2 regions of the Pseudomonas sp. GW821-FHT09A09 genome follow, and region 1 is predicted to be linked to the other one. Evidence: predicted binding sites of a transcription regulator. Region 1 holds the regulator's gene; the other holds the start of a gene.
The links. Region 1 encodes sigma-54, which starts transcription at its own class of promoters, with help from an activator protein. Its sites were predicted from a motif close to ANTGGCATNNANNTTGCTNT; they were not measured.

Region 1 (15,083 bases):
GCTCAAGGTGGCACGGCAGTGGGCACCGGGATCAACGCGCACCCTGAGTTCGCCGCGCGCTTCAGCCAGCAACTGAGCCATCTCTCCGGCGTGAAATTCACCCCGGGCAAAAACCTGTTTGCACTGATTGGCTCCCAGGACACCGCCGTTGCCGTATCCGGTCAACTGAAAGCCACAGCGGTCTCATTGATGAAAATCGCCAATGACCTGCGCTGGATGAACTCCGGTCCACTGGCGGGCCTGGGCGAAATCGAGCTGGAGGGCCTGCAACCTGGCTCTTCGATCATGCCCGGCAAGGTCAACCCGGTGATCCCGGAGGCGACCGCCATGGTGGCCGCGCAAGTGATTGGCAATGACACGGTGATCACCGTCGCCGGCCAGTCAGGCAACTTCGAGCTCAACGTGATGTTGCCGATCATCGCCCAGAACCTGCTCGGCAGCCTTGAATTGCTGGCCAACGCCAGTCGCTTGCTGGCAGACAAAGCCATCGCCAGCTTCAAGGTCAACGAAGGCAAGCTCAAGGAAGCGCTGTCGCGTAATCCGATCCTGGTCACTGCACTCAACCCGATCATTGGTTATCAAAAGGCCGCTGAAATCGCCAAGAAGGCCTATCAACAGGGCCGCCCTGTGATTGATGTCGCCCTCGAGCACACCGACTTGCCGCGCAGCCAGCTGGAGGTCCTGCTGGACCCGGAAAAGCTCACCGCTGGCGGCGTGTAACCACCGACCCTGCTTTGGAGGCTCACCATGGAGCACTGGAAACGCACGATCGAACGGGCCAATCGCTGCTTTATGGCGGGCGAATTGGTCGACGCTCGGGAGGCCTATTTGCAAGCCCTGGCCCTGGCTCAAGTGTTATTCGAGCGCTGGGCGGATGCCGACGAAGCAGTGGCGGCTTGCGTCATTTCCCATCACAACCTGGCGGACCTGCATTTGCGCCTGAACCAGCCGAAGGAGAGCGCGGAATACCTGTGCGCTATCCACCAGCGCCTGCTTCAGACCATGCAGGACCCGCGGCTGAGCCCGCAATTGCGCGAAGCAGCCCTGCGTCAGAGCAGCAAGACCTACGTCGAGTTGTTGAATTTCATCAGCGATCACGGTGAGTACCCGCGTACCCATCGCTTGCTGGGCGGCACTGCGGCGCAAACGGATGCGTCGATCCGCAACAGTCCTTATTACGGAGCTCATTGATATGACTTACACGTTGCCAGCCTTGCCCTACGCCTACGATGCTCTTGAGCCGCATATCGATGCGCAGACCATGGAGATTCACTACACCAAACATCACCAGACCTACATCAACAACCTCAACGCGGCGGTCGAGGGCACTGAGTTTGCGGGTTGGCCGGTAGAGCGGCTGGTGTCCAGCGTGCAGCAATTACCGGAAAAACTGCGGGCTGCGGTCATCAACCAAGGCGGTGGGCATGCCAACCACTCGCTGTTTTGGGCCGTGATGTCGCCCAAAGGTGGCGGCAAGCCAGAGGGCGCGTTGGGCAAGGCCATCGATGAGCAATTGGGTGGTTTTGACAGCTTCAAGGAAGCCTTCACCAAGGCCGCCCTAACCCGTTTCGGCAGCGGCTGGGCGTGGCTGAGCGTCACCCCGCAAAAGACGTTGGTGGTGGAAAGCAGCGGTAACCAGGACAGCCCGTTGATGAGTGGCAACACGCCGATCCTGGGTCTCGACGTCTGGGAGCACGCCTATTACCTGCTCTACCAGAACCGCCGCCCCGAATATATCAACGCCTTCTACAGCGTCATCAACTGGCCGGAAGTCGCCGCACGCTACCAGGCCGCGTTGGCCTGATATTCATCCAATAACAAGATCTAAGGCCGACTATGGGCACTGAAACACTGGCGATCAGCAGCGGGCGAATGTTTCGTTATGCGTTTGGCTCGCTGCTGCTGTTGGCAGGTACTGCATTGCTGGTGGCTCACGGGCTGGCCTGGCTGGATCTCGAACCGCGCATTCTGCGGGCACTGCAGGGCGGGGCGATTTGCGCGCTCGGCACTGCATTGGGTGCGGTGCCGGTGTTGGTGATTCGCCGGATGCCCGTCGCGCTCAGCGATACCTTGTTGGGTTTTGGCGCGGGTGTGATGCTCGCTGCCACAGCGTTTTCGCTGATCGTGCCGGGTATTACCGCAGCTGAAAGCCTGGGGCTTTCGCCTTGGGGCGCCAGTGGCTTGATCAGTTTCGGCATCATGCTGGGCGCCTTCGGGTTGTACCTGGTCGACCGCAAGGTCTCCGGCGCAAGCCCGGAAATGCTGGTGGGCACACCGGATAACCCTGTGATTCCCCCGCGCATCTGGCTATTCGTGTTTGCAATCATTGCCCACAACATCCCGGAAGGCATGGCTGTTGGTGTCTCGGCGGGCGGTGGTATGCCGGATGCGGACAGCCTGGCCATGGGCATAGCCCTGCAGGATGTGCCCGAAGGTCTGGTGATTGCGTTGGTATTGGCTGGGGCAGGGATGTCGCGGGTCAAGGCGTTCTTGATCGGCGCGGCGTCAGGTTTGGTGGAGCCGGTATTTGCCGTGCTTTGCGCCTGGCTGGTCAGTCTGGCCGAGGTGTTGTTACCGCTTGGGTTGGCGTTGGCGGCGGGTGCGATGCTGTTGGTCGTGACTCACGAGGTCATCCCGGAGTCGCGGCGCAATGGTCACGAAAAACTCGCCAGCCTTGGCCTATGCATCGGCTTTTGCTTGATGATGGTGATGGACACGGCCCTGGGATAAACCGCTTTCCGTAGGAGCCCGGCTTGCCGGCGATGGCGTCCTCAAGTCCAACACCTGACTCAAAGGCCTCATCGCCGGCAACCCGGGCTCCTACAAAGGGATGGGGCTATTCGCCTTCGTCGAAGAAGTTATTGATCAGCGCCACCAGCGCGGCCATGGCTTCGTCTTCCTGCTCGCCTTCTGTCTTCAAGTGAATCCTGGTGCCTTTGCCAGCCGCCAACATCATCATGGCCATGATGCTCTTGCCATCGACCATGGACTCCGGCGTGCGCCCGGCGCGGATCTGGCAAGGAAACTGCCCGGCCACGCCGACGAATTTGGCTGAGGCGCGGGCGTGCAGGCCCAGCTTGTTGATGATTTCAATTTCCAGAGCGGGCATCGCGCAGGTGTTCCTTTCAGCTAAGGTCGCGGTGGCGGACCTGGACGTTCTTGAGGGTTTGTTGCAGCACCTGGCCCAGGCGCTCAGTCAGGTAGACAGAGCGGTGGTGACCACCGGTGCAGCCAATGGCAATGGTGACATACGCGCGATTGCTCGCGGCAAAGCGGGGTAGCCATTTGAGCAGGTAGCTGGAGATATCCTGGAACATCTCTTCAACATCCGGCTGCGCGGCCAGGTATTCGGCTACCGGCAAGTCCAGCCCGGACTGTTCGCGCAGTTCCGGCTTCCAGTAGGGGTTGGGCAGGCAGCGCACGTCGAACACCAGGTCAGCGTCTACTGGCATGCCGCGCTTGAAGCCAAACGACTCCACGAGAAACGCAGTACCCGGTTCAGGCTGGTTGAGCAGGCGCAATTTGATTGCGTCACGCAGCTGGTACAGGTTGAGGCTGGTGGTGTTTATCTTGAGGTCGGCAAGGTCAATGATCGGGCCCAGCAGCTTGGTTTCATCCTCGATGGCTTCTGCCAGGGAACGATGGGGGCTGCTGAGGGGGTGACGTCGGCGGGTCTCGGAAAAACGCTTGAGCAGGGTCTCTTCGTCGGCGTCCAGGTACAGCACATCACAATGAATATGCTTGGCCCGCACTTCTTCGAGCAATAGTGGGAAGCGCTCAAGGTGGCTGGGCAGGTTGCGAGCATCGATCGAAACGGCAACCAGCGGCTGGGCCAGTTCGGTGTGGATCAGCGCGCGTTCCGCCAATTCCGGCAGCAGGCCGGCCGGCAGGTTGTCGATGCAATAGAAGCCGTTGTCCTCAAGAACATTGAGGGCGGTACTTTTACCCGAGCCGGAGCGGCCGCTGACGATGATCAAACGCATGATTACTGCCCGTTCTGTTCATCCAGGACAACCTGATAGAGCGCCTCGTTGCTGCTGGCGCTGCGCAGTTTGTCGCGTACTTCCTTGCGGTCGAGCATGCTGGCGATCTGCCGAAGCAGTTCCAGGTGCGCATCGGTGGCGGCTTGCGGGACCAGCAGGACAAACAGCAGGTCGACCGGAGCGCCGTCGATGGCGTCGAAATCGATGGGGGCATCCAGGTGGAGCAGGGCGCTCACCGGGGATTCACAGCCTTGCAGGCGGCAGTGGGGAATGGCGATGCCGTTGCCAAAACCGGTAGAACCGAGTTTTTCACGGGCGATAAGCGCCTCATACACAGCTTGCGTATCCAGCTCGGGCACTTCGCGGCCGATCAGGTTGGCAATTTGTTCGAGGGCGCGCTTTTTACTGCCGCCCGGCACGTTCACGAGGGAACGGCCGGGGGTCAGGATGGTTTCAAGTCGGATCATGGGGGGAGAGTTAACGACCTGTACCTTGCATCAGGTGCAGATTCTTTTCCTTATGCTTTATGAGTTGGCGGTCCAGCTTGTCGTAGAGCGAGTCGATCGCCGCGTACATGTCTTCATGCTCCGCATTGGCGACGAGCTTTGCATTCGGTACGTGCAGGGTGGCCTCGATTTTCTGCTTGAGCTTATCGACCTCCATGATGACCTGCACGTTGGTGATCTTGTCAAAATGCCCTGCCAGCTTGTTCAGCTTGCTCTCGGTGTATTCACGCAGGGGTTTGGTGACTTCCAGCTGGTGTCCACTGATGTTGACTTGCATACAGCTTCTCCTTCGTTGCCAGTGCATAAAGCGGCAGGCCGGGGTGCCTGCCACTGGAACGCTGTGGCCCGCCCGTCACATCAAACGCTTACGCTCGCTGGAAGGCGCGATCCCAAGGGATTCGCGGTACTTGGCGACGGTTCGACGGGCGACCTGAATGCCTTGTGCCTCCAGTAAACCAGCGATCTTACTGTCACTCAATGGCTTTTTCTGATTTTCCGCGGCAACCAGTTTTTTGATGATCGCGCGAATCGCCGTGGACGAGCATTCACCGCCTTCGGAGGTGCTGACGTGGCTGGAGAAAAAGTATTTCAGCTCATAAATACCCCGTGGGGTATGCATGAATTTCTGCGTGGTCACCCGGGAAATCGTCGATTCATGCATGCCCACCGCTTCTGCAATATCGTGCAGCACGAGGGGCTTCATCGCCTCGTCACCGTATTCCAGGAAGCCGCGCTGGTGCTCGACGATCTGGGTGGCAACCTTCATCAGGGTTTCGTTGCGGCTTTGCAGGCTCTTGATGAACCAGCGTGCTTCCTGCAACTGGTTGCGCATGAAGGTGTTGTCGGCGCTGGTGTCGGCGCGGCGTACAAAACCGGCGTACTGCGGGTTGACGCGCAGGCGTGGCACCGATTCCTGGTTGAGCTCCACCAGCCAGCGCTCGTTGTCCTTGCGCACAATCACATCAGGGACGACGTATTCGGCTTCGCTGGACTCGATTTGCGAACCTGGGCGCGGGTTGAGGCTCTGCACCAGCTCGATGACCTGGCGCAGGTCGTCTTCCTTGAGCTTCATACGACGCATCAGCTGGCTATAGTCGCGGCTGCCCAGCAGGTCGATGTAGTCATTGACCAGGCGTTGGGCTTCGGCGAGCCAGGGTGTCTTGGCCGGAAGCTGGCGCAGTTGCAGCAACAGGCACTCGCTGAGGGTGCGGGCGCCGATGCCTGCTGGCTCGAATTGCTGGATGCGGTGCAGGACGGCTTCGATTTCGTCCAGTTCAATGTCCAGTTCCGGATCGAAGGCTTCAAGAATCTCTTCAAGCGTCTCGTCTAGATAACCCTGGTTATTGATGCAGTCGATCAGGGTCACGGCGATCAGGCGATCGGTGTCGGACATCGGCGCCAGGTTCAGTTGCCACAGCAGATGGCTCTGCAGGCTCTCGCCGGCGGACGTTCGGGTGGTGAAATCCCACTCGTCATCATCATTGCTCGGCAGGCTACTGGCGCTGGTCTGGTAGACGTCTTCCCAGGCCGTGTCCACGGGAAGTTCGTTGGGAATGCGTTCGTTCCATTCGCCGTCCTCCAGGTTGTCCACCGTCGGGGCGGTTTCCTGATAGGAGGGTTCCTGCACGTCGGAATTGGGTTTTTGCTCGATGTTGTCGGCCAGCGGGTCTGCATTATCGAAGTCGTCGCCTTCTTCCTGGCGTTCGAGCATCGGATTGGACTCCAGGGCCTCCTGGATTTCCTGTTGCAGGTCCAGTGTGGACAATTGGAGCAGGCGGATGGCCTGTTGCAGCTGCGGTGTCATCGTCAGCTGCTGGCCCATTCTCAGGACTAGCGATGGTTTCATGGCAGGGGCTTAACACCTTATTCGCCGGCGCAATGCGCCATCCACGACAGGGCGCGTGAGCGCCAAACATAAGCAAATTATATGCCTGATATCGGGGGCTTTGCCTAGAGCGCGGTAACAATAAAAAGCCGGAGGTTTCTATTGACTCCCGCGCGTCTCGGCAAACGGCCTGACACCACGGTGTTTACAGGCGGAACTCGTGACCCAGGTACACTTCCTTGACCAGTTCGTTGGCCAGGATGGTGGCGGAATCGCCTTCGGCGATCAGCTGGCCATCGTTGACGATATAAGCGGTTTCACAGATATCGAGGGTTTCACGAACGTTGTGGTCAGTGATCAGTACACCGATGCCCTTGGCCTTGAGGTGGTGGATGATCTGCTTGATGTCGCCCACCGAAATCGGGTCGACGCCAGCAAAGGGTTCGTCCAGCAGGATGAACTTCGGTGCGGTGGCCAATGCTCGGGCAATTTCCACGCGACGACGCTCACCACCGGACAAGCTCATGCCCAGGTTGTCACGGATATGGTTGATGTGGAATTCCTGCAGCAGGCTTTCCAGTTCCTTGCGGCGGCCATCGCGGTCGAGCTCCTTGCGGGTCTCAAGGATCGCCATGATGTTGTCCGAAACCGACAATTTGCGGAAGATCGACGCTTCCTGGGGTAGATAGCCGATACCGGCACGAGCACGACCGTGCATCGGCTGGTGGCTGACATCCAGGTCGTCGATCAGAACGCGACCCTGATCCGCCTGGACCAGGCCGACAATCATGTAAAAACAGGTGGTCTTGCCGGCACCGTTGGGGCCGAGCAGGCCGACGATCTGGCCGCTGTCGATCGACAGGCTGACGTCGCGCACGACCTGACGGCTTTTGTAGGCCTTGGCCAGATGCTGGGCTTTCAGGGTTGCCATTACTCGGCCTTCTTCTTCGGCTGGATAACCATGTCGATACGCGGACGAGGTGCGGTGACCTTGTTGCCATTGGCGCGACCGGCGTTGGCGACCTGTTTCACAGTGTCATAGGTGATTTTTTCACCTTCCGTGGTGTTGCCGTCGGTGCTGACAACCTTGGCCTGGTCAATCAGGACAATGCGGTTCTGCTGGGCGTGATACTGGATGGTCTTGCCGTAGCCCTTCATCGGAGCGGTATCGGCAGGCGCCTGCTTCTGCTCGAAATAGGCCAGGTTGCCCACCGACGTCACGACGTCGATGTCGCCCGCCTTGGTGCGGGTCAGTGTCACGGTATTCCCGGTGATTTTCATCGACCCCTGGGTAATGATCACGCCACCGGTGTAGGTCGCGACACCTTGCTTGTCATCCAGCTGCGCATCGTCAGCCTGGATGTGGATCGGTTGCTGGCTATCGTTCGGCAGAGCCCAGGCGCTCACGCTTCCCAGTGCTGCGCCCAGACCGAGCAAAATAGGGAGAGTTTTAACGAGCCTCATACTGTCCTCTTACGTTCGATAGCAGGTGTATCCTGCTTTCTTTCAAATACGCTTTCATTCCCTTGCCAGTCGATACACCGCCAGCGCCGTCGATTCTAACGTCTTGCTCGGTCTGCGCATATTGCTTCTGCGGGAATACGGTCATGCGACTGCTGGTAATCACGGTGTCGCGGTTCTTGTCGTCGGTGCGCGCAACGCGCACCGAGTCGATCAGTTCCACCTGGGTGCCGTCCGGGTTGACCTCGCCACGCTTGCTGGTGACGTGCCACGGAAACTCGGTGCCGCGGTAGATGTTCATGTCCGGATTGGTGAGCAGGGTCACTTCAGTGGCCTTCAAGTGCTCGACCTTGTCCGATGTCATCTCGTACTGCACCTTGCCATCTGGCAGGAACTGCACGCTTTTGGCATTGATGGCGTAATAGTCGATAGCGCCGTCGTCAACCTGCGCGACAGGCTTGTCGAGGAAGCGCTCCGGGCTGATATTCCAGTAGCCCACCGCCAGGAATAGCGCGGCGATGACCCCGAATAGCAGGAAGTTGCGAATCTTTTTGCTCAGCATAAAACGCTCTATAAGTAGGCGGCGTGGGCGGATTCAAAGTTGCCCTGGGCACGCAGTATCAATTCGCAGAACTCACGTGCGGCACCTTCGCCGCCACGGGCCGTGGTGATGCCATGGGCGTGTTCGCGAACAAATGCCGCCGCGTTGGCGACAGCCATGCCCAAGCCTACCCGGCGAATCACCGGCAGGTCAGGCAGGTCGTCACCGAGGTAGGCGACCTGCTCATAGCTTAGGTTGAGTTGGCCAAGAAGCTCGTCCAGAACCACCAGTTTATCCTCACGGCCCTGATACAGGTGAGGAATCCCCAGGTTTTGTGCGCGCCGTTCCACTACCGGGGTCTTGCGGCCGCTGATAATGGCTGTTTGTACGCCCGAAGCCATCAGCATCTTGATGCCCTGGCCGTCCAGCGTGTTGAACGTCTTGAATTCGCTGCCGTCTTCGAGGAAGTAAAGGCGGCCATCGGTCAGCACGCCGTCAACGTCGAAGATCGCCAGCTTGATGTTTTTACCGCGTTGCAACAGGTCGCCAGTCATTTACATCACTCCCGCACGCAACAAGTCGTGCATGTTCAGGGCACCGATAGGGCGGTCATCGTCATTGACCACCACCAGCGCGCCGATCTTGTGGTCTTCCATGATCTTCAAGGCTTCAGCCGCCAGCATTTCCGGGCGCGCGGTCTTGCCGTGAGGGGTCATGACGGCATCAATGGTTGCGGTGTGGATATCAATGGTGCGATCCAGGGTGCGGCGCAGGTCGCCGTCGGTGAATACCCCGGCCAAGCGGCCATCGGCTTCCAGGATGACGGTCATGCCCAGGCCCTTGCGGGTCATTTCCATCAGCGCGTCCTTCAGTAGCGTGCCGCGCTGGACGTGGGGCAATTCATCGCCCGCATGCATGACATTTTCCACTTTCAGCAGCAGACGACGGCCCAGGGCGCCGCCCGGGTGGGAAAAGGCGAAGTCTTCAGCGGTAAAGCCGCGGGCTTCCAGCAGGGCAACGGCCAATGCGTCGCCCATGACCAGTGCGGCCGTGGTCGAGGAGGTCGGCGCCAGGTTCAACGGGCAGGCTTCGTGGGCCACGTGAACATTGAGGTTCACTTCGGCGGCCTTGGCCAGCGTCGACTCCGGGTTACCGGTAATGCTGATCATCTTGATGCCCAGGCGCTTGATCAGTGGCAGCAGGGTCACGATTTCGTTGGTGGTGCCGGAGTTGGACAGTGCCAGGATGATGTCATCCTTGGTGATCATGCCCATGTCGCCGTGGCTGGCTTCTGCCGGGTGCACGAAAAACGAGGTAGTCCCGGTGCTTGCCAGGGTGGCGGCGATCTTGTTGCCGATGTGCCCGGATTTACCCATGCCGACCACGACAACGCGGCCTTTGCTGGCCAGAATCATCTCGCAAGCGCGTACGAAATCCGCGTCGATATGGGCCAGCAAGCCGTCTACGGCTTCGAGCTCGAGGCGGATGGTGCGTTGTGCGGATTGAATAAGGTCGCTGGATTGGCTCATGTCTGAAATCGTATAGCCTGACGAAAAGTCGGCGATTATAGCGGTAATGATCAATTCCCTCACGCAAGTTCGTCAGGCTTTATTCACAAGGCGTCAGAGATTCCGCTCCCGGTAACACAGTCGGCAATGTTTTTCCCTGTCGCCAATCTGAACAAGCGCAGTTCCGGCCTTGGGGGCGCTGTACCAGCAGTGATATAGTTCGCCGCCAGTTCGGTTCACCCAACCCATGTGGCTACCTATTGCACATCCGTTGCAAACGAATGTCGCACACATGGTGTCTGAGTGAGAGGCTGCATCCCAAGGAGTTTAGATGAGTGCCGATAACGCCTACGCGGTCGAGCTGAAGGGACTTACCTTCAAGCGCGGGACGCGCAGCATCTTCAATAACGTCGATATTCGCATTCCCCGCGGCAAGGTCACGGGCATCATGGGGCCTTCAGGCTGTGGCAAGACCACCCTGTTGCGTCTGATGGGTATGCAATTGCGGCCCACTGCTGGCGAAGTGTGGGTCAATGGACAGAACCTGCCGACGCTCTCGCGCAGCGACCTGTTCGACGCGCGCAAGCACATGGGTGTGCTGTTCCAGAGCGGTGCGTTGTTTACCGACCTCGATGTTTTCGAAAACGTGGCCTTCCCGCTGCGGGTGCATACCCAGCTGTCCGATGAAATGATTCGTGACATTGTGTTGCTGAAACTGCAGGCCGTGGGCCTTCGCGGTGCCATCGACCTGATGCCTGACGAGCTGTCCGGTGGCATGAAGCGCCGTGTCGCGCTGGCGCGTGCCATCGCGCTGGATCCGCAGATCCTCATGTACGACGAACCTTTCGTGGGCCAGGACCCGATCGCCATGGGCGTGTTGGTGCGTCTGATCCGCCTGCTCAACGACGCGCTCGGCATCACCAGCATCGTGGTTTCCCACGACCTGGCCGAAACTGCGAGCATCGCCGACTACCTCTATGTCGTCGGTGATGGGCAGGTGCTGGGGCAGGGCACGCCAGAAGAACTCATGAATGCCGATAACCCGCGCATCCGCCAATTCATGACCGGCGATCCCGATGGCCCGGTGCCTTTTCATTTTCCGGCAGCGGACTACCGCTCAGATCTTCTGGGGAAGCGCTGATGCGCAAGACATCTCTCATCGAGAAGGTTCGCCTTTTCGGCCGCTCGGGCATCGACATTGTCGAGGTGCTGGGCCGTTCTACCCTCTTCCTGTTTCATGCGTTGCTCGGCCGTGGTGGTATCGGCGGCGGTTTTGGCCTGTTGATCAAGCAGTTGCACGCCGTGGGCGTGATGTCCCTGGTGATCATCGTCGTTTCCGGCGTGTTCATCGGTATGGTGCTGGCGCTGCAGGGCTTCAATATTCTGTCCAGCTACGGTTCGGAGCAGGCAGTAGGGCAGATGGTCGCCCTGACGTTGCTGCGTGAGCTCGGGCCAGTGGTCACCGCGTTGCTGTTCGCCGGGCGTGCCGGCTCTGCGTTGACGGCCGAGATCGGCAACATGAAGTCCACCGAGCAGCTGTCCAGCCTCGAAATGATCGGCGTGGACCCGCTCAAGTACATTGTTGCCCCGCGCCTGTGGGCCGGTTTCATTTCCTTGCCGCTGCTGGCAATGATCTTCAGCGTGGTCGGCATTTGGGGCGGTTCGTGGGTGGCGGTTGACTGGTTGGGCGTCTATGACGGTTCCTACTGGGCCAACATGCAGAACAGCGTGACCTTCAGCGGCGATGTGCTTAACGGCATCATTAAAAGCATCGTTTTCGCCTTTGTAGTGACCTGGATCGCCGTATTCCAAGGCTATGACTGTGAGCCCACTTCAGAAGGGATCAGTCGCGCCACCACCAAGACCGTTGTGTACGCCTCGCTGGCGGTACTGGGCCTTGACTTCATTTTGACCGCCTTGATGTTTGGAGATTTCTGATGCAAAACCGCACTGTGGAAATCGGTGTCGGCCTTTTCTTGCTGGCTGGCATCCTGGCTTTACTGTTGCTGGCCCTGCGGGTCAGTGGCCTGTCGGCCAGCCCCACCGCCGACACCTATAAACTTTACGCGTACTTCGACAATATCGCCGGTTTGACGGTCAGAGCTAAAGTGACCATGGCCGGCGTTACCATCGGCAAGGTCACGGCAATCGATCTGGACCGCGACAGCTTCACTGGCCGGGTGACCATGCAGGTGGACAAGAAGGTAGATAATCTGCCGACTGACTCCACTGCATCTATCCTCACTGCGGGTTTGCTGGGCGAGAAGTACATCGGCGTCAGCGTGGGCGGGGAAACTGCCCTGCTCAAGGATGGTTCGACCATCCACGACACGCAGTCGTCGCTGGTGCTTGAAGACCTGATCGGTAAATTCCTGCTCAATACGGTCAATAAAGACGCCAAATGAGGAATCTGTTCATGATCTCTACCTTGCGACGTGGCCTGCTGGTATTGCTTGCAGCGTTGCCGCTGCTGGCCAACGCGGCAGGTTCTGCGCACGATCTGGTGCAGGACACGACCAGCAAGATGCTGGCCGACCTGACTGCCAACAAAGAGCAGTACAAGCAGGACCCGAGTAAGTTCTACGACGCGCTTAACTCGATCGTGGGCCCTGTGGTTGATGCCGAAGGCATTTCCCGCAGCATCATGACCGTCAAGTATTCGCGCAAGGCGACCCCGGCGCAGATGCAGACCTTCCAGGAAAACTTCAAGAAGGGCCTGTTCCAGTTCTACGGCAACGCGTTGCTTGAGTACAACAACCAAGGCATCACCGTGGACCCTGCCAAGGACGAGTCGGGCGACCGTACCAGTGTCGGCATGACCGTCAAAGGCAACAATGGCGCGGTCTACCCTGTGCAGTACACGCTGGAGAAGGTCAACGGTGAGTGGAAACTGCGCAACGTGATCATCAACGGCATCAACATCGGCAAGCTGTTCCGCGACCAGTTCGCAGATGCCATGCAGCGCAACGGCAACGACCTGGACAAGACCATCAATGGTTGGGCCGGTGAAGTGGCCAAGGCCAAGGAAGAAACCGACAAGCAAGCTGCCGGGAAGTCCGCACAATGACCGAGTCGGCTGTTCGTCTCGGCGACGCCGGCGAGTTGTTCCTCAGCGGCGTGCTGGACTACCGCACCGGGCCTGACCTGCGCAAGCAGGGCCAGGCGCTGATCAAGACCAGCACCGCGCCTGCACTGGTGCTCGATTGCTCGGCGGTGACCAAGTCCAGCAGCGTTGGCTTGTCGTTATTGCTCTGTTTTATCCGTGATGCCGAGGCGATCAAAAAGCCGGTCAGCATCCGTGCAATGCCCGAGGACATGCGGGAAATTGCCGAGGTTTCCGGCCTGAGCGAGCTGTTGGCGCATCCTTAATCGCCATTATCCATAAAGCCCCCCGTCAGAGTCCTGCTATGCGGGGTTCGCAGGCGCGGGGCTTTTTTGTATGATGTGCGACCCGTGCGCACTGGGCGCCGATAGAGGTTGAGCATGCAGGCCCTAGAAGTTAAGAGCTTCCTTGAAGGAAAGCTGCCGGATACGAACGTAGAAGTTGAAGGCGAAGGCTGCAACTTCCAGCTGAACGTGATTAGCGATGAACTGGCGGCATTGAGCCCGGTCAAGCGTCAGCGGCAGGTCTACGACCATTTGAGCCCATGGATCACCGATGGCAGCATCCATGCGGTCACTATGAAATTTTTCAGCCGCGCGGCCTGGGCCGAGCGCACCTGAGCCCCCAAGGCGTCGAGATTCTTATGGATAAATTGATTATTACCGGCGGTGCCCGCCTTGATGGCGAGATCCGCATTTCCGGTGCGAAAAACTCCGCTCTGCCGATCCTGGCGGCGACCTTGCTGTGCGATGGCCCGGTTACCGTGGCCAACCTGCCGCACCTGCACGACATCACCACCATGATCGAGCTGTTCGGTCGCATGGGCATTGAGCCGGTGATCGACGAGAAACTGGCCGTCGAAATCGACCCGCGCACCATCAAGACCCTGGTCGCGCCGTACGAGCTGGTGAAAACCATGCGTGCCTCGATCCTGGTACTGGGCCCGATGGTTGCCCGTTTCGGCGAAGCCGAAGTGGCACTACCTGGCGGTTGCGCCATCGGCTCGCGTCCGGTCGACCTGCACATCCGTGGCCTCGAAGCCATGGGCGCGACCATCGACGTCGAAGGCGGCTACATCAAGGCCAAGGCGCCGGAAGGCGGCCTGCGTGGCGCCAACTTCTTCTTTGATACCGTCAGCGTGACCGGTACCGAGAACATCATGATGGCCGCTGCCCTGGCCAACGGCCGCAGCGTCCTGCAGAACGCCGCGCGCGAGCCGGAAGTGGTCGACCTGGCCAACTTCCTGATTGCCATGGGTGCCAACATCACCGGCGCCGGCACCGACACCATCACCATCGACGGCGTTAAACGCCTGCACTCGGCCACCTACAAAGTGATGCCGGACCGTATCGAGACCGGCACCTACCTGGTTGCCGCTGCCGTCACCGGTGGCCGCGTCAAGGTCAAGGACACCGATCCGACCATCCTGGAAGCGGTCCTTGAGAAGCTGCGCGAAGCCGGTGCCGAAATCACCACCGGTGAAGACTGGATCGAGCTGAACATGCACGGCAAGCGTCCTAAAGCCGTCAACGTGCGTACCGCTCCCTACCCGGCGTTCCCGACCGACATGCAGGCGCAGTTCATCTCCCTGAACGCGATTGCCGAAGGCACCGGTGCGGTTATCGAGACCATCTTCGAAAACCGCTTCATGCACGTGTACGAACTGCACCGCATGGGCGCCAAGATCCAGGTTGAAGGCAACACCGCCATCGTGACCGGCACCGAGAAGCTCAAGGGCGCGCCAGTGATGGCCACCGACCTGCGCGCCTCGGCGAGCCTGGTGATCTCGGCGCTGATTGCCGAAGGCGACACCCTGATCGACCGCATCTACCACATTGACCGTGGTTACGAGTGCATCGAAGAAAAACTGCAGATGCTCGGCGCGAAAATCCGCCGCGTACCGGGCTAGTTGCTGCTTGTAGTGAGCGGGCTTGCCCCGCGCCGCGGTGTATCAGGTATGTTTATGGCGCCCGACACACCGCAGCGCGGGGCAAGCCCGCTCACTACAGAAATTTGTTTAAAATCGAGGCTGTCATGGCCTCGATCTGTGTCTGGCGCCGTTTGCGACCGGACAGCAATAGCCTGATGAAGGACTGACGTTTCCCATGTTGACCATCGCACTGTCCAAGGGCCGCATCCTTGACGACACTTTGCCG
Region 2 (15,083 bases), on a different contig from region 1:
AGGCTGGCACAAAGGTATAAAACAAAACGCATCATTCTTTTTCTCCCGCAGGCTCGCGCCCCGGTTTACTTCAGGCCTTGCCCGGAAAACATCAGAACTTTGTCACCGGCGTATTGCACGCTGATAAAGCTGTTTTTATCGCCCCACGTGCAGCTGGACATGCCCAGTGCGCCGGAACAATCGGCAGGCTTGCCCAGCAACGACTCCACCTCAGCCTTGGCCATGCCAGCCGACAGCTTCGCGTAATTTTCCTGGTTGACCTTGCTGCAAGCGGCCAATAGCACGCAAAAAGTCAGCAGGGCGAGACGGCGTAACGACATGGGATAACTCCTGGAGAGACGAAGCAGCGTGGGTATCTGCCAGAAGCTTAGAAGGGAAAAGGGGTGTCTGGTTCCCGATGAGCAAAAACAAAAAAAGCCCCGAAACGCTGAAACGTTTCGGGGCTTCTTCAAGGGTGATCCGGCTCACAACAACGCGGATGACCGGTCGCCGCCACTTACTGCTTGTGGTAAGCGGTCACGCGCTCAACTTCTTCCTTCGAACCCAGGAACACCGCCACACGCTGGTGCAGGCCTTCAGGCTGGATGTCGAGGATACGCTGGTGGCCGTCGGTGGACGCGCCGCCCGCTTGCTCAACCAGGAAGGACATCGGGTTGGCTTCATACATCAAGCGCAGCTTGCCCGGCTTGGATGGCTCGCGGCTGTCACGTGGGTACATGAACAGGCCACCACGGGTCAGGATACGGTGCACGTCGGCCACCATCGCAGCGACCCAGCGCATGTTGAAGTTCTTCTTCAACGGGCCTTCCTCGCCTTCCATCAACTCGTTCACGTAGCGCTGTACCGGGGCTTCCCAGTGGCGCTGGTTGGACATGTTGATGGCAAATTCCTGGGTGGAAGCAGGAATGGAGATGTCTTCGTGGGTCAGCACGAAGCTGCCCATTTCACGGTCCAGGGTGAAGCCTTTGACGCCGTCGCCCAGGGTTAGCACCAGCATGGTCTGCGGGCCGTAGATCGCGTAGCCGGCAGCGACCTGCTCGGTGCCTGGCTGCAGGAAGGCCTTTTCGTTCAGGGCTTCGTTCTGGCTCAGGTATTCATTCGGGCAGCGCAGTACCGAGAAGATGGTGCCGACCGGTGCGTTGATGTCGATGTTGGACGAGCCGTCCAGTGGGTCGAATACCAACAGGTAGGCGCCTTTCGGGTATTTACCCGGGATCTGGTAGGCGTTGTCCATTTCTTCGGACGCCATGCCGGCCAGGTGACCGCCCCATTCGTTGGCTTCGAGCAGGATCTCGTTGGACAGCACGTCCAACTTCTTCTGCACTTCGCCCTGCACGTTTTCAGTGCCCATGCTGCCCAGGACACCACCCAGTGCGCCTTTGGACACGGCGTGGCTGATTTCCTTGCAAGCACGCGCCACCACTTCGATAAGGAAGCGCAGATCGGCAGGCGTGTTGTTGCTGCGGGTCTGCTCAATCAAATAGCGACTCAAGGTAACGCGGGACATGTAAGGCTCCGGAGAATGGGGGGCTAAAAACCCGCGCAGTTTAACGCGAGTCGGGGCTTATTTCCTCTCATCAGAGGATTTAACACCAATAGAGTTCACGGTTTGGCCACGGGCTTGCGCAACAGACTGTAGGCCATGCCTCCCAGCGCCGCCACGCCGAGCAGAAGTACAGCCCACAGGCCCAGCTTCTTCCAGTCGGCACCGACTGCGGGCGACACCGCCGCGACCGGCGCACTGACCACCCCATCGCCCACGGTCTTGGCCTGCCCCAGGGTCTTCAGGCGCTCGGCGCTGTAGTCGGGAATCAGGGTCGATAGCGGCAGGTTCGCCGCCTTCACGGCGCCATTGCCCAGCGCCAGGGTGAACGGCGGCTCACCCCGCGCCAGGAACACCAACTGCGTGGAGCGCACGGCAAATCGCACGGCCGGTGCGTCGACGCCCAGGCCGCCGCCGCGCTCGTCCACCTGCAACTTGAGCTCGGTCACAGCCTGGCCCGGCAACGGCAACTCATCCTGCACCACCTCCTGGCCATTCTGGGTAAGGCGATACAGCAGGCCATTGCTCAGGGGCTGCCAGGCTTGATTGGCGTCGCGCCGCCCCGCCAGTGTCACCGGCGCCAGCGTGTTGGGCTGTTTCAACTCGATGCGCAGGCGCTCGACATTCAGCCCCGTCGGCAGCTGCCAACTGTACTCCCCGGCCTTGAGCCGCGTGCCCGACAACGGCTGCGACCACACCAATGGCATTGGCAGGCTGCTGCGGGTGGCGCTGGTCAGCTTGGCCGACGTCAGCACCGGCGCAGTCTGCCCCTGCCAGACCAATCGCAGATAACGCGCCGACTGTCCCGGCAAACTGACGTCATGCTGCTCGACCCGTTCGTCGGCAAACGACAGGCGCGCCACCTGGCCGTCGCCCCACGACGCCCAGTGCTGCAAGTCGTCGCTGGCTTCGATGCTGAAACGCTGAAACCCGTCCTGCTCCCGGCTCCAATCCAGGCTCATTTGCTGCAACGGCGCCTTGATCGCACTGGCGTCCAACACCCAGCCGCGCAGCACCTGCTTGCCGGGCTTGGGCTCGGTGGCCGGCTTGATCTCCACCAGGGTGCCTTCGGTGGTGGCCTTCATCACCACGCCCGGCAACGCCTGTTGGGTATCGGCGGCGTACAGCGGGAACCACTTCACGTCGGTCACCGTGCGGCTTTCGGTGTGCTGTGACGATTGACGGGACAACGCATACGCCTGGGCCTCGCCCGCCGCGTTGAACACCCGCACATCGCTGAGATCGGCCTGGCGTGCGCTCAACTGCACCGCCAGCGGCAGCTCCAGGCGATACCAGGGGCTATTGCCGCTCACCGCCAGCGGCACGTGCGTGGTGAAATCGGCCGGCCCTTCCTGGGCAACCGCCGCCGCGCACACCATCCATACCGCCAACCCGCCCAGACTCAACTTGCCCATCAAGAAGACGCTCCTTCGGTTTCAATCACAGGTTCGACACGTTTAGGAGGCAGCGGCGCAAAGTAGCCCACCACCAGCAGCAACCCGCCCACGCCGATAAACGACACAATCCGCGCCAGGCCGCCCCGGTTGCTCAGCTCGACAAAGAACAGCTTGGCCACCACCAGCGCAATCAAGGCCGCGCCGATCAGCCACACCTCGCGACGATGACGCAGGTGGCCGCCGATCATCAGGCCGAGGGCGATCAGGGTCCACACGATCGACAGGCCGGCCTGCACCAGCATGGATTCGAGCAACGCATCCAGCTGGAACGGCACATCACCCCAATGATGAGCGGTGCGCATCACCAGGGCCGTAAAGAACGCAAACAACGAAATACCGGCAACGCCTTGGGCGATCAGCTCCACCCTCGGCCCGCGTTGCGGCGCCACGCTGCGTGACCACAGGTACACACCCAACAGCGCAAACAGCAGGCCCAGGTCCAGCGGGTTGAGCAACGGCACATAGGGCAGCGGCTTGGCCACGCCATCGCTGAAGGTGTTTGCCAGCCAGAACCAGCCGAGCATCAGCACCGCCAGCGGCAATGCCGCCAGCACACGGTATTCATGCGGGTAGGCCGACACCGGCCACGGCCAACTGCGTGGTGCGGCCGCCAGTACCAGGTACAGGCTTGGCAAAATTGCCCAACCCAACCAGCGCCAGGCGTTGTATTCGGCCGACAGAGACAGCAGACCGTAACGCAGCTCCAGCGCCAGCACGCCGATGAGCATCCAGCAGCCCACCACATGGGCCACGCTCAGCACCTTGCCTGGCACGATGGCCGCCAGGCGCCGCAGCGAAATGAAATGCACCACAAATACGGCGAACCAAGCCAGCCAGCCGAACTGCGCAGCCGGGTGATAGTAGGCATGGGCAGACACCAGCAACACCACGCCGGCAGCCGGCATCAGCAACGTGCACAGCATGCCCAGCGACGCCCAGCGCAGACGCTCGGCCAGCACTGCCCAGATCGCCACGCTGATCGCGGCGATGCCCAGCAAGAACGCGCCTTGCAGTTCCAGCGGGACAAACCGCAGCACTTCGCCGGTCAGCGCCAGTGTCCACCAGCCCGCGCCCCACACCAGCAGCAAGTCAGACAGCCGTTGCAGTTTCAGTACGTCAAACACCGGCGCATGGGGTTCGCGTTGCAGGCGCCAGGCCCCCACGAGCGCCGCCAGGCCCAGCACCATCGGCGTCCAGAAACCGCTGTGGGCCAGCGGGCGCAATCCTTCGCTCGTCAGCGGCCCCAGCAGTTGCGGCACCGAAAGCAGGAACGAAGCACCGCCGACCACTTGCAGCAGCAAGCCGAACACAAAGCTTACGCGCTGTTGCAGGTACAGGCTCAGCCAGATGATCAACAACCCACTGGCCGCCCACACACCGCTGGCGCTTTCCCACGGCAGCACGAACAGCACCGCGAGGTTGATCAGCACCAGCCCCGCCAGCAGCACCACCGACAGCCCGCGCAGCAAGCGCACATCGCCGCGTACCATGTCGTTACGCGCCGCCAGCAGCATGCCGCCGACCAAGGCCAGGCCGATCAGCGATGCCGTCAGCAAACCGCCCCAACCCGCGCTGAACACAGCAGCGCCATCGCCACCCTGCAAGCGCAACAGGAACAACGCGCCGCCCAGCAACTGCACGGCAAACGCGGTGAACAGGAAGGTGCGCGAGCCGATGCGCAGGCCGACAAACAATGTCACCAGGCCGGCGAGCGCCCAACTGATGGCCGTGCCTTGGGTTTGCAACAGCAACGGCGCCAGCAGGTAAAGGAAACCCAAGCCCAGGCTCGCCAGCACCGGCAAGCCTTTGCGCTCCCACCCCGACGCCTGCTCGGTAGAGGCTTTGCGCAGTTGATCAAAACTGAACAGCAGCGCCGCGCCCAGCAGCAACGTGCCCAACGGCGCGCCGTCGAGCAGGCTGTGCTCACCCATGCGCAACTCGCTGAGGAAGGCGACAGCAGAGCCCAGTTGCAGCAGCAAGCCGAAGGCCCGTGCCAACGGCCGTTGCTGGCGCACACCCAGCCAGAGAATCCCGGCGCCTTCCACGGCCCACGCTGCAGCGGTCCAGCGCGCATCCAGGCCCAGGGGAATCGCCAGGCTGGCGAAGATCACGCCCAGAGCCAGGCAGGTCTCCGCCAGCAGCAAGGCGCGCCCGCCACTGAGCATGCGAGCCAGGGCCATGTAGATAATGCCCAGGCCGAGGGCACTGAACGCCGCCGCGAATTCCAGGTGCTGCACCAGCGCAAACTGCAAGCCAAAGCCCACCAGCGGCGGGCCAAACAACAGGCTGCCGTCCACATAGTCACCCTTGGCCGCCGACCAGCGCAGCACGGCGCCACGGCTGTCGTCCTCGGGGGCATCGCTCATCTCCAGCAACTTACGCCGGGCGAACAGCAGGCCGATGGCCAGGTACATCAGGAAAAACAGGATCAGGAACGGTTCGGTGCTCCACAACAGTTCCGGCGTGTAGGAACGCATACCCCACGCGAAGCCGATGCCGAAGGTGCCGACAAAGCCGATCAGGTTGAGCAGGCGCCAGGCCTTGAACCAGGCGATGGCCAGGATGCCGGCATTGAGCAACGCGAAATAGCTGAACAGCGCCACATGGTTGCCGGCGCCGGTAGAGGTGAGGATTGGCGCCGCAAACCCGCCCAGCGCCGCCGCGCAGGCCAGGCCCAGCGCGTCCTGGGTAATCGCCAGGATCGCCGAGAACACCGTCACCGCCACCAGTAGGCCCAGCGCGGCGCCCGGGTCGATGAGCGGGTGCAAGCGCATCGCGGCAAACACCGTCAGGTACAGCACCGCGATCCCGGTGCCTTGCAGCATCAACCCGTAATTGCTGTTGCGCAGGCGCAGCCACCAGCCCAGGCCCAGCAGGCCAACGGCAGCTGCGGCAACACCGGCATAGCGCAACTCGATCGGCACCACCATGCCTTCGGTGGCGTAGCGCAGCAGGAAGGCCAGGCCGAGGAACAACAGCACCACGCCAACCCGCAGCACGGTGTTGCCACCGAACAGCCAATTGCGAGCACCGCTGATGGCGCGTTCGATCAGGTTGGGGCCACGGGGGGTCACGGGCTCAGCGGGACGTGGGGCGGGAGCGGGTGCCCAGACGTCATCCGGCAGCGGTTGGCTGGGCTCGGCCGCCATCGCGACGGGTGCCAGTTCGGCCGGCAATTCCCATACAAGCTCGGGCGCCTCGGCGACAGGGGTGGGTTGGGGTTCGGGTTCAGGGGCGACGGGCTCGGCAGCAATACTGCTCGCCGGGGCAGGCACTTCCAGTTGCCGCAGGCGTTCGCCCAATGCGATCAGCGCCTTCTGCGTGGTTTCCAACTGACGTGCCTGCTGGTCTGCCTGGGACGACAGCATCGACAGGCGAATCGCCTGGCCGATCCCCAACCCCAGCAGCGCACCAAAACCGGCATCGGTGAACGACTCATCGAGTGTCCAGCCGAGTGCCAGGCCAATCAGCATGAAAATCCATTGCATGGTCGATATCCCTAAGCAAACCGAGGCCTAGTATATCGACGCAAGACCAATGTGGGAGCGGGCTTGCCCGCGATTGCGGTGTGCCAGTCGACAAATCTGCAAACTGACACTGCGCTATCGCGGGCAAGCCCGCTCCCACAGGGGGACTCGGTGGTTAGTCGAGGGCTTTCCAGATCTCGGTTGCGTATTCGCGGATCGTGCGGTCCGAGCTGAACCAGCCCATCCGCGCCGTATTCAACACCGCCGAACGCCACCAGGCTTTGGAGTCGTGCCAATGCGCCTCGACCCGTGCCTGGGCGTCCCAATAAGAATCGAAGTCGGCACACACCAGGAAGCGGTCGTAGTCGATCAGCCCGTCGATCAAGCCCACGTAGCGGCCCGGATCATCCGGCGAGAACACTCCACCCCGAATCGCCTGCAGCACATCATTGAGGCGATGGGAGGCGGCGATGTCCGGCCCGGCGTTGAACTCGCCGGCATGTTTGCGCGCCTCCACCTGCTGGGCGCTCAGGCCGAAGATGAACATGTGCTCGGCACCGACGCGCTCGTGCATCTCCACGTTGGCGCCGTCCATGGTGCCGATGGTCAGCGCGCCGTTGAGGCCGAACTTCATGTTGCTGGTGCCCGAGGCCTCAAAGCCTGCGGTGGAGATCTGCTCCGACAAGTCGGCGGCAGGGATGATGCTTTCCGCCAGGCTGACGTTGTAGTTGGGCAGGAACACCACCTTGAGCAACCCGCGCACGGTCGGGTCGTTGTTGACGGTGCGGGCGATGTCGTTGGTCAGCTTGATGATCAACTTGGCCTGGTGATAACTGGCCGCAGCCTTGCCGGCAAAAATCTTCACCCGTGGCACCCAGTCGGTGCCAGGCTCGGCGCGGATCGCCTGGTACAGCGCCACGGTGTGCAACAGGTTGAGCAGTTGGCGTTTGTACTCGTGGATACGCTTGACCTGCACGTCGAACATCGCCGCCGGGTTGACGGAAATGCCCAAACGCTCGTGGATAATGTCTGCCAGGGCACGCTTGCTGTGCAGGCGCTGCTCGGCGAAGGCTTTGCGGAACGCCTGCTTTTCGGCGAACGGTTCCAGCTCCACCAGGCGCTGCTCGGGTTTGTCGAGGATATCCGGGCCCAACGCTTCCACCAGCATGTCGGTGAGCTTGGGGTTGGCCTGGTACAGCCAACGGCGGAAGGTGATGCCGTTGGTTTTGTTGTTGATGCGCTCCGGGTACAGCTTGTGCAGTTCGGAGAACACCGTGCTGCGCATCAACTGGGTGTGCAACCCAGATACGCCGTTGACGCTATGGGAGCCAAGAAACGCCAGGTTGCCCATGCGCACGCGACGGCCGTTGTCTTCTTCGATCAGCGACACGGCGCGCAGCACGTCAAAGTCGTGGATGCCCTTGGCGCGCAGCGAGTCGATGTGCTGGGCGTTGATCAGGTAAATGATCTGCATGTGCCGGGGCAACATGCGCTCCATCAAGCCGACCGGCCAGGTTTCCAGGGCTTCGGGCAGCAGCGTGTGGTTGGTGTACGACAGGGTTTCAACGGTGACATCCCACGCGGCCTCCCACGGGATGTCGTGCAAGTCGACCAGCTGGCGCATCAACTCGGCCACGGCAATGGACGGGTGGGTGTCGTTGAGCTGGATCGCGGCGTGCTCGCCCAGGCTCAGCACCGAACCGTGCATATTTTTGTGGCGGCGCAGCAGGTCTTGCAGGGAGGCGGCGACGAAGAAGTACTCCTGGCGCAGGCGCAGTTCCTGCCCTGCTTCGGTGCTGTCGGCCGGGTAAAGCACCCGGGAGATGCTTTCGGCACGGGCCACTTCGGCGACGGCGCCCAGGTGGTCACCGGCGTTGAAGCGCTCCAGGTGCAGGTCTTCCACGGCACGGGCACGCCACAGGCGCAAGGTGTTGACGCTGGCGCCGCGCCAGCCGACGACCGGCGTGTCATAGGCAATGGCGCGCACCGTTTCGTTCGGCGTCCACCGCTGAATCATCTTGCCGGTGCCGTCATCCAGGGTTTCAACACTGCCACCAAAGCCGATCGGGTACACCACTTCAGGGCGTTCGAATTCCCAGGGGTTGCCGAAGTCCAGCCAGTGTTCGGTCTGCTCCTGTTGCCAACCATCGACAATCGCCTGACGGAACAGGCCGTGTTCATAGCGGATGCCATAACCGTGGCCGGCGACGCCCAAGGTCGACATGCTTTCCATGAAACACGCTGCCAGGCGACCCAGGCCACCGTTGCCGAGCGCCGCATCGGGCTCCAGCAGGCGAATGCGCTCCAGGTCGACGCCAAGCTCCGACAGCGCTTCGCGCGCAATCTCCAGCACGCCAAGGTTGCTCAGGCTGTCGTAGAGCAAGCGGCCGATGAGGAATTCCAGAGAAAGGTAGTAAACCCGCTTCTGGCCTTTGCGGTAGATGCGCCGCGTGTGGTCCATCCAGTGATCGACCATCTGGTCGCGCGCGGCCAGGGCAATGGCTTCGAACCAGTCGTGGTCGAAGGCGTGATCCGGGTCCTTGCCCACCGCGTAGGTGAGTTTGGTCAAGACGGCATCGCGAAATGCGGCTACCTCTGCTTCTCGTGCAAGCGGTTCCTGAGACATCGGTGCGACCTCGGGCGAGATAGAAGGAGTGGCTAGAGCCTAGTCGGTCTGACAGACGGTAGACGCTCTGGTTCGGCACTTTTTTAACGCATTTACCTTTGGGGTTTTAGATGCAGGGCTCGTGCCCGATCACCGTTCGCGCCGCCTTGCAGCGGAAATCCGCAAAATATTGTTCAAAAAACCACCAATCCCGGTATGATCGCGCGCCCGGATAACGCCCCACCTTGGAACCCTGATGAAGCCTCAACTGATCGCCGCCGCGGAACTCGACCGTCTCGAGACTTGGCAGAAATACTCCGCCCACATGTGTGGGGGCTGCGTGTCCAGCTGCTGCACGCTGCCGGTGGAAGTGAAGATCAAAGACCTGATCCGCATTGGCATCGTCGATGAGTTCGAGCGTGGCGACCCGCCGAAGAACATCGCCAAGCGTTTGCAGAAGGAAGGCATCGTCGAGCGTTTCAATTCCAAGTCCGAGATCTTTACCCTGCAGCGCATGAGCAACAACGATTGCCTGTACCTGGATCGTAAGACGCGCTTCTGCACTATTTATGACAAGCGCCCGGACACGTGCCGCAACCACCCGAAAATCGGGCCACGCCCGGGGTATTGCGCGTACAAGCCGAAAGAAGTGGTGCGCGAGACCAATTTGCGCACACTCGATAAATTCTGATCCAACGTCTTTGGCGACTGTGCGGCCCCCATCGCAGGCAAGCCAGCTCCCACACTTGGAATGCATTCCCCTGTGGGAGCGGGCTTGCCCGCGATGAGGCCGGTACAAACAACACACTCATCACAGGCATAAAAAAACGCCCCCGGCCTTTCGACCGGGGGCGTTTTTCATTCAGCCTGAGTTAACTCAGTTCTTGGCTTTCTTGGCAGCGCGGGTACGCTCGCCTTCGTCCAGGATCTTCTTACGCAGGCGGATCGACTTAGGTGTCACTTCGCACAGCTCGTCGTCCTGGATGAATTCCAGAGCCTGTTCCAGGGTGAAGCGAACAGGTGGAACCAGGGCGATGGTTTCGTCTTTACCCGAAGCACGCATGTTGTCGAGCTTCTTGCCTTTGGTTGGGTTGACGCCCATGTCGTTGTCACGGCTGTTCAGACCAACGATCTGGCCGTTGTAGATTTCTTGACCGTGTTCAACGAACAGCTTGCCACGCGCCTGGAGGGTTTCCAGGGAGTAGGTCAGTGCCTTGCCGGTTTCTACCGATACCAGAACACCGTTCTGACGGCCGGACATGTCGCCGGACTTCATGGTGTCGTAGCGATCGAAGATCGAGGTCAGGATGCCAGCACCGTTGGTCAGGGTCAGGAACTGGTTACGGAAACCGATCAGACCACGAGCAGGGATGTTGTATTCCAGACGTACACGGCCTTTGCCATCCGGCACCATGTTGGTCAGGTCGCCTTTACGCAGACCCATTTCTTCCATCACCTTGCCCTGGGATTCTTCCGGGGTGTCGATGGTGACGTTTTCGAACGGTTCCTGCTTCACGCCGTCAACCTGACGGATGATCACTTCCGGACGACCAACGCCCATTTCGAAGCCTTCGCGACGCATGGTTTCGATCAGTACCGAGAGGTGCAGCTCACCACGGCCGGAAACCTTGAACTTGTCAGCCGAGTCGCCTTCTTCAACGCGCAGAGCAACGTTGTACAGCAGCTCTTTGTCCAGACGCTCCTTGATGTTACGGGAGGTCACGAACTTGCCTTCTTTACCGCAGAAAGGCGAGTCGTTTACCTGGAAGGTCATGGAAACGGTTGGCTCGTCAACGGTCAGAGGCTTCATCGCCTCGACGGTGTCCGGGTGGCACAGGGTGTCGGAGATGAACAGCGAGTCCATACCGCTGATGCACACGATGTCGCCGGCAGCGGCTTCTTCAACGTCTACACGGTGCAGACCGTGGTGACCCATCAGCTTCAGGATACGACCGTTGCGCTTCTTGCCGTCGGCGCCGATAGCGACAACCGGGGTGTTCGGCTTGACGCGACCACGAGCGATACGGCCAACGCCGATAACACCCAGGAAGCTGTTGTAGTCCAGAGCGGAGATCTGCATCTGGAACGCGCCGTCACGGTCAACAGCCGGTGCTGGTACGTTGTCGACGATCGACTGGTACAGCGGGGTCATGTCTTCAGCCATGTCGGTGTGGTCCAGACCGGCAATACCGTTCAGGGCCGAGGCGTAGACGACTTTGAAGTCCAGCTGTTCTTCGGTGGCACCCAGGTTGTCGAACAGGTCGAAGATCTGGTCCAGAACCCAGTCCGGACGCGCGCCTGGACGGTCAACCTTGTTGATGCACACGATCGGACGCAGGCCGGCTTCGAACGCCTTCTTGGTCACAAAACGGGTTTGCGGCATAGGGCCGTCCTGGGCATCAACCAGCAGCAGAACGGAGTCAACCATCGACATTACGCGTTCTACTTCGCCGCCGAAGTCGGCGTGGCCCGGGGTGTCCACGATGTTGATGTGGTAGCCGTTCCAGTTGATGGCGGTGTTTTTTGCCAGGATGGTAATACCGCGCTCTTTTTCCTGGTCGTTGGAGTCCATCACGCGCTCGTCGTTGAGCTCGTTGCGCTCCAGGGTGCCGGATTGACGCAGGAGTTTGTCTACCAGGGTGGTTTTACCATGGTCAACGTGAGCAATGATGGCGATGTTACGTAGATTTTCGATCACTTGTGTATCTCGATCAGAGGATTCGGTGTGCTGACAGGTCGTGGCAGCGATTAACAGTAGAGTCAGGCCTTGCCGTTACAGCTTGACGGCAGAGTCGGGGGGCCGGTGACGCAGGCCACAGGCAAACAGCCCCGGGCTCTTAGCTCGGTCGATAAACGCGCACATTGGCATGCCCCTCACTGAGCAAATGGTGGGCATGCAGGCGACTCATCACGCCTTTGTCGCAATACAGCAGGTACTGACGGCTGTTATCCAGTTCCTTGAAACGCGCGTTCAGTGCGTAGAACGGCAGCGTTTGCACGTCGATGCCAGCGATTTCCAGTGGCTCATCTTCAGCGGCATCCGGGTGACGGATGTCGATGACGATCTGGCCGGCCAGGGCTTCGCTGACTTCTTCGATCTTCACATCCTGGCCCAACTCGTCGATCACGCGATCGATCGGGACCAGCTTGGCGTTCTCGAGCGCACGCTCCAGGATCGCCATGTCGAACTCTTTCTCTTCATGCTCCACGCGGTAACGCTTGGCATGGGTCTTGGGGTTCACCGAAATGACCCCGCAGTACTCAGGCATGTGCTTGGCAAAGTCGGCGGTGCCGATTTCTTCTGCCAGGTCGATGATGTCCTGCTTGTGGCTGGCGATCAGCGGGCGCAATACCAGCTTCTCGGTGACGCAATCGATGATCGACAGGTTGGGCAGCGTCTGGCTGGACACCTGGGAGATCGCTTCACCGGTCACCAGCGCATCAATGTGCAGGCGGTCGGCAATGCTCGACGCAGCGCGCAACATCATACGCTTCAATACTACGCCCATATGACCGTTATCGACTTTACCGAGAATTTCTCCCAGCACTTCCTCGAACGGTACGCTCACAAATAGCACGCGTTGGGAGCTGCCGTATTTCTTCCAGATAAAGTGCGCAACTTCCATCACGCCCAATTCGTGTGCACGCCCGCCCAGATTAAAGAAGCAGAAGTGGCTCATCAGGCCACGGCGCATGATCTGGTAGGCCGCCACCGTGGAATCGAAACCGCCGGACATGAGGACCAGGGTCTGTTCCAGGGCGCCCAGCGGGTAGCCGCCGATGCTGTTGTGCTGGCTGTGGATCACAAACAACCGTTGGTCGCGAATTTCGATACGGACTTCGATTTCCGGTGTTTTCAGCGAGATTCCTGCCGCGCCGCACTCGCGACGCAGCTTGCTGCCGACGTATTTCTCGACGTCCATGGAGCTGAACGGGTGCTTGCCGGCACGCTTGCAGCGCACCGAAAAGATCTTGCCGGTCAGCGAATCGCCGTAGTGCTGCTTGCACTTCTCGGTGATGTCGTCGAAGTCGCCCAGCGGGTACTCATCCACCTGCAGGAAATGCGCGATGCCCGGCATGCAGCTCAGGCGCTCGGTCATGTCCTTCAAGGCTTTGGCGTCGGTGATGCGGGTTTCCAGCTCGAGGTTGTCCCACACGCCGTTCACCACCACAGCCGGGTCCAGGTCTCGGAGCACGGCACGGATGTTCTTGGCCAATTGACGGATGAAACGCGTCCGTACCGGTCGGCTCTTGATGGTGATCTCGGGGAAGACTTTAACGATTAATTTCATGGAAACAGCGCGCGCCGGGCCTGCTGAAAAAGGGGGGCGCGGATTATAGCGGAAATCGCTCAAGGTTTAACCAGTTAATATGCACAACACGCTTCGCGCACCAAAACGGGTCATTTACGAGAATTAACGCTACATTGCAGTGCGTTATTTTTTCCGTTTCAGCGGATTGCACCGTTATAGGGGCCATTTTGAGGCAAAAAGGCCATGTTGGCGCACTGGCATGCAATTTGCTCTCTTGTGAGGCAGGTTGCCTTGGCGGAGTATCCGCGCCGGCATCACCCACATTCTAAGGGCTAACTCCACTACCCCAGCCCGAAGCCACCCGGAGGACACCATGTCGAAGTCGGTTCAACTCATCAAAGATCATGACGTTAAATGGATTGATCTGCGCTTCACGGACACCAAAGGTACTCAGCACCACGTGACCATGCCGGCTCGCGACGCGCTGGATGATGCTTTCTTCGAAGAAGGCAAAATGTTCGACGGTTCCTCCATCGCTGGCTGGAAAGGCATTGAAGCTTCCGACATGATCCTGATGCCGGACGACAGCACTGCCGTTCTCGACCCGTTCACCGAAGACCCAACCCTGATCATCGTCTGCGACGTGATCGAGCCTTCGACCATGCAAGGCTACGACCGCGACCCACGTGCGATCGCCAAGCGTGCCGAGGAATACCTGAAGTCGACCGGTATTGGCGACACCGTATTCGTAGGCCCAGAGCCAGAATTCTTCATCTTTGATTCGGTCAAGTTCAAGTCCGACATCTCCGGTTCCATGTTCAAGATCTTCTCCGAGCAAGGTTCGTGGATGTCCGACCAGGACGTGGAAGGCGGCAACAAAGGCCACCGTCCAGGTATCAAAGGTGGCTACTTCCCAGTTCCGCCGTTCGACCACGACCACGAAATCCGTACCTCCATGTGCAACGCCATGGAAGAAATGGGCCTGGTCATTGAAGTTCACCACCACGAAGTGGCGACTGCCGGCCAGAACGAAATCGGCGTGAAGTTCAACACCCTGGTTGCCAAGGCTGACGAAGTTCAGACCCTGAAGTACTGCGTACACAACGTGGCTGATGCCTACGGCCGTACCGCTACCTTCATGCCTAAGCCTCTGTACGGCGATAACGGTTCGGGTATGCACGTTCACCTGTCCATCGCTAAAGAAGGCAAGAACACCTTCGCTGGCGAAGGTTATGCCGGCCTGTCCGACACTGCCCTGTACTTCATCGGCGGTATCATCAAGCACGGTAAGGCCCTGAACGGCTTCACCAACCCGTCGACCAACTCCTACAAGCGTCTGGTCCCAGGTTTCGAAGCTCCGGTAATGCTGGCCTACTCGGCTCGCAACCGTTCCGCCTCGATCCGTATTCCTTACGTGTCCAGCCCTCGCGCTCGCCGTATCGAAGCCCGCTTCCCGGATCCAGCAGCCAACCCATACCTGGCCTTCGCTGCCCTGGTAATGGCGGGCCTGGACGGTATCCAGAACAAGATCCACCCTGGCGATGCCGCCGACAAAAACTTGTACGACCTGCCGCCTGAAGAGGCCAAAGAGATCCCACAAGTGTGCGGCAGCCTGAAAGAAGCCCTGGAAGAGCTGGACAAGGGCCGTGCGTTCCTGACCAAAGGCGGCGTATTCAGCGACGACTTCATCGATGCCTACATCGAGCTGAAAAGCGAAGAAGAAATCAAAGTACGCACCTTCGTACACCCACTGGAATA

Region 2: a site for sigma-54 is predicted at 13,579-13,598, ahead of glnA (glutamate--ammonia ligase). Genes of this name have one in related genera too.

Annotation. Positions count from the first base shown of each region.
Region 1 covers NZ_JBWKPU010000011.1:71,278-86,360, reverse strand. Annotated here, with positions in the region: gene AC07OV_RS12080 (class II fumarate hydratase) at 1-720, shown strand, start outside; gene AC07OV_RS12075 (DUF2753 family protein) at 748-1,191, shown strand; gene AC07OV_RS12070 (superoxide dismutase) at 1,193-1,804, shown strand; gene AC07OV_RS12065 (ZIP family metal transporter) at 1,837-2,730, shown strand; gene AC07OV_RS12060 (HPr family phosphocarrier protein) at 2,837-3,109, opposite strand; gene rapZ (RNase adapter RapZ) at 3,126-3,983, opposite strand; gene ptsN (PTS IIA-like nitrogen regulatory protein PtsN) at 3,986-4,450, opposite strand; gene hpf (ribosome hibernation-promoting factor, HPF/YfiA family) at 4,461-4,766, opposite strand; gene AC07OV_RS12040 (RNA polymerase factor sigma-54) at 4,842-6,335, opposite strand; gene lptB (LPS export ABC transporter ATP-binding protein) at 6,520-7,245, opposite strand; gene lptA (lipopolysaccharide transport periplasmic protein LptA) at 7,245-7,778, opposite strand; gene lptC (LPS export ABC transporter periplasmic protein LptC) at 7,765-8,337, opposite strand; gene AC07OV_RS12020 (KdsC family phosphatase) at 8,346-8,870, opposite strand; gene AC07OV_RS12015 (KpsF/GutQ family sugar-phosphate isomerase) at 8,871-9,845, opposite strand; gene AC07OV_RS12010 (ATP-binding cassette domain-containing protein) at 10,156-10,965, shown strand; gene mlaE (lipid asymmetry maintenance ABC transporter permease subunit MlaE) at 10,965-11,762, shown strand; gene mlaD (outer membrane lipid asymmetry maintenance protein MlaD) at 11,762-12,229, shown strand; gene AC07OV_RS11995 (MlaC/ttg2D family ABC transporter substrate-binding protein) at 12,241-12,891, shown strand; gene AC07OV_RS11990 (STAS domain-containing protein) at 12,888-13,193, shown strand; gene AC07OV_RS11985 (BolA family protein) at 13,308-13,547, shown strand; gene murA (UDP-N-acetylglucosamine 1-carboxyvinyltransferase) at 13,571-14,836, shown strand; gene hisG (ATP phosphoribosyltransferase) at 15,033-15,083, shown strand, end outside.
Region 2 covers NZ_JBWKPU010000001.1:264,165-279,247, reverse strand. Annotated here, with positions in the region: gene AC07OV_RS01245 (lipocalin family protein) at 1-35, opposite strand, end outside; gene AC07OV_RS01240 (hypothetical protein) at 66-320, opposite strand; gene AC07OV_RS01235 (class 1 fructose-bisphosphatase) at 497-1,507, opposite strand; gene AC07OV_RS01230 (DUF3999 domain-containing protein) at 1,603-2,958, opposite strand; gene AC07OV_RS01225 (DUF2339 domain-containing protein) at 2,958-6,488, opposite strand; gene AC07OV_RS01220 (glycogen/starch/alpha-glucan phosphorylase) at 6,643-9,093, opposite strand; gene AC07OV_RS01215 (YkgJ family cysteine cluster protein) at 9,329-9,763, shown strand; gene typA (translational GTPase TypA) at 9,950-11,770, opposite strand; gene thiI (tRNA uracil 4-sulfurtransferase ThiI) at 11,910-13,364, opposite strand; gene glnA (glutamate--ammonia ligase) at 13,699-15,083, shown strand, end outside.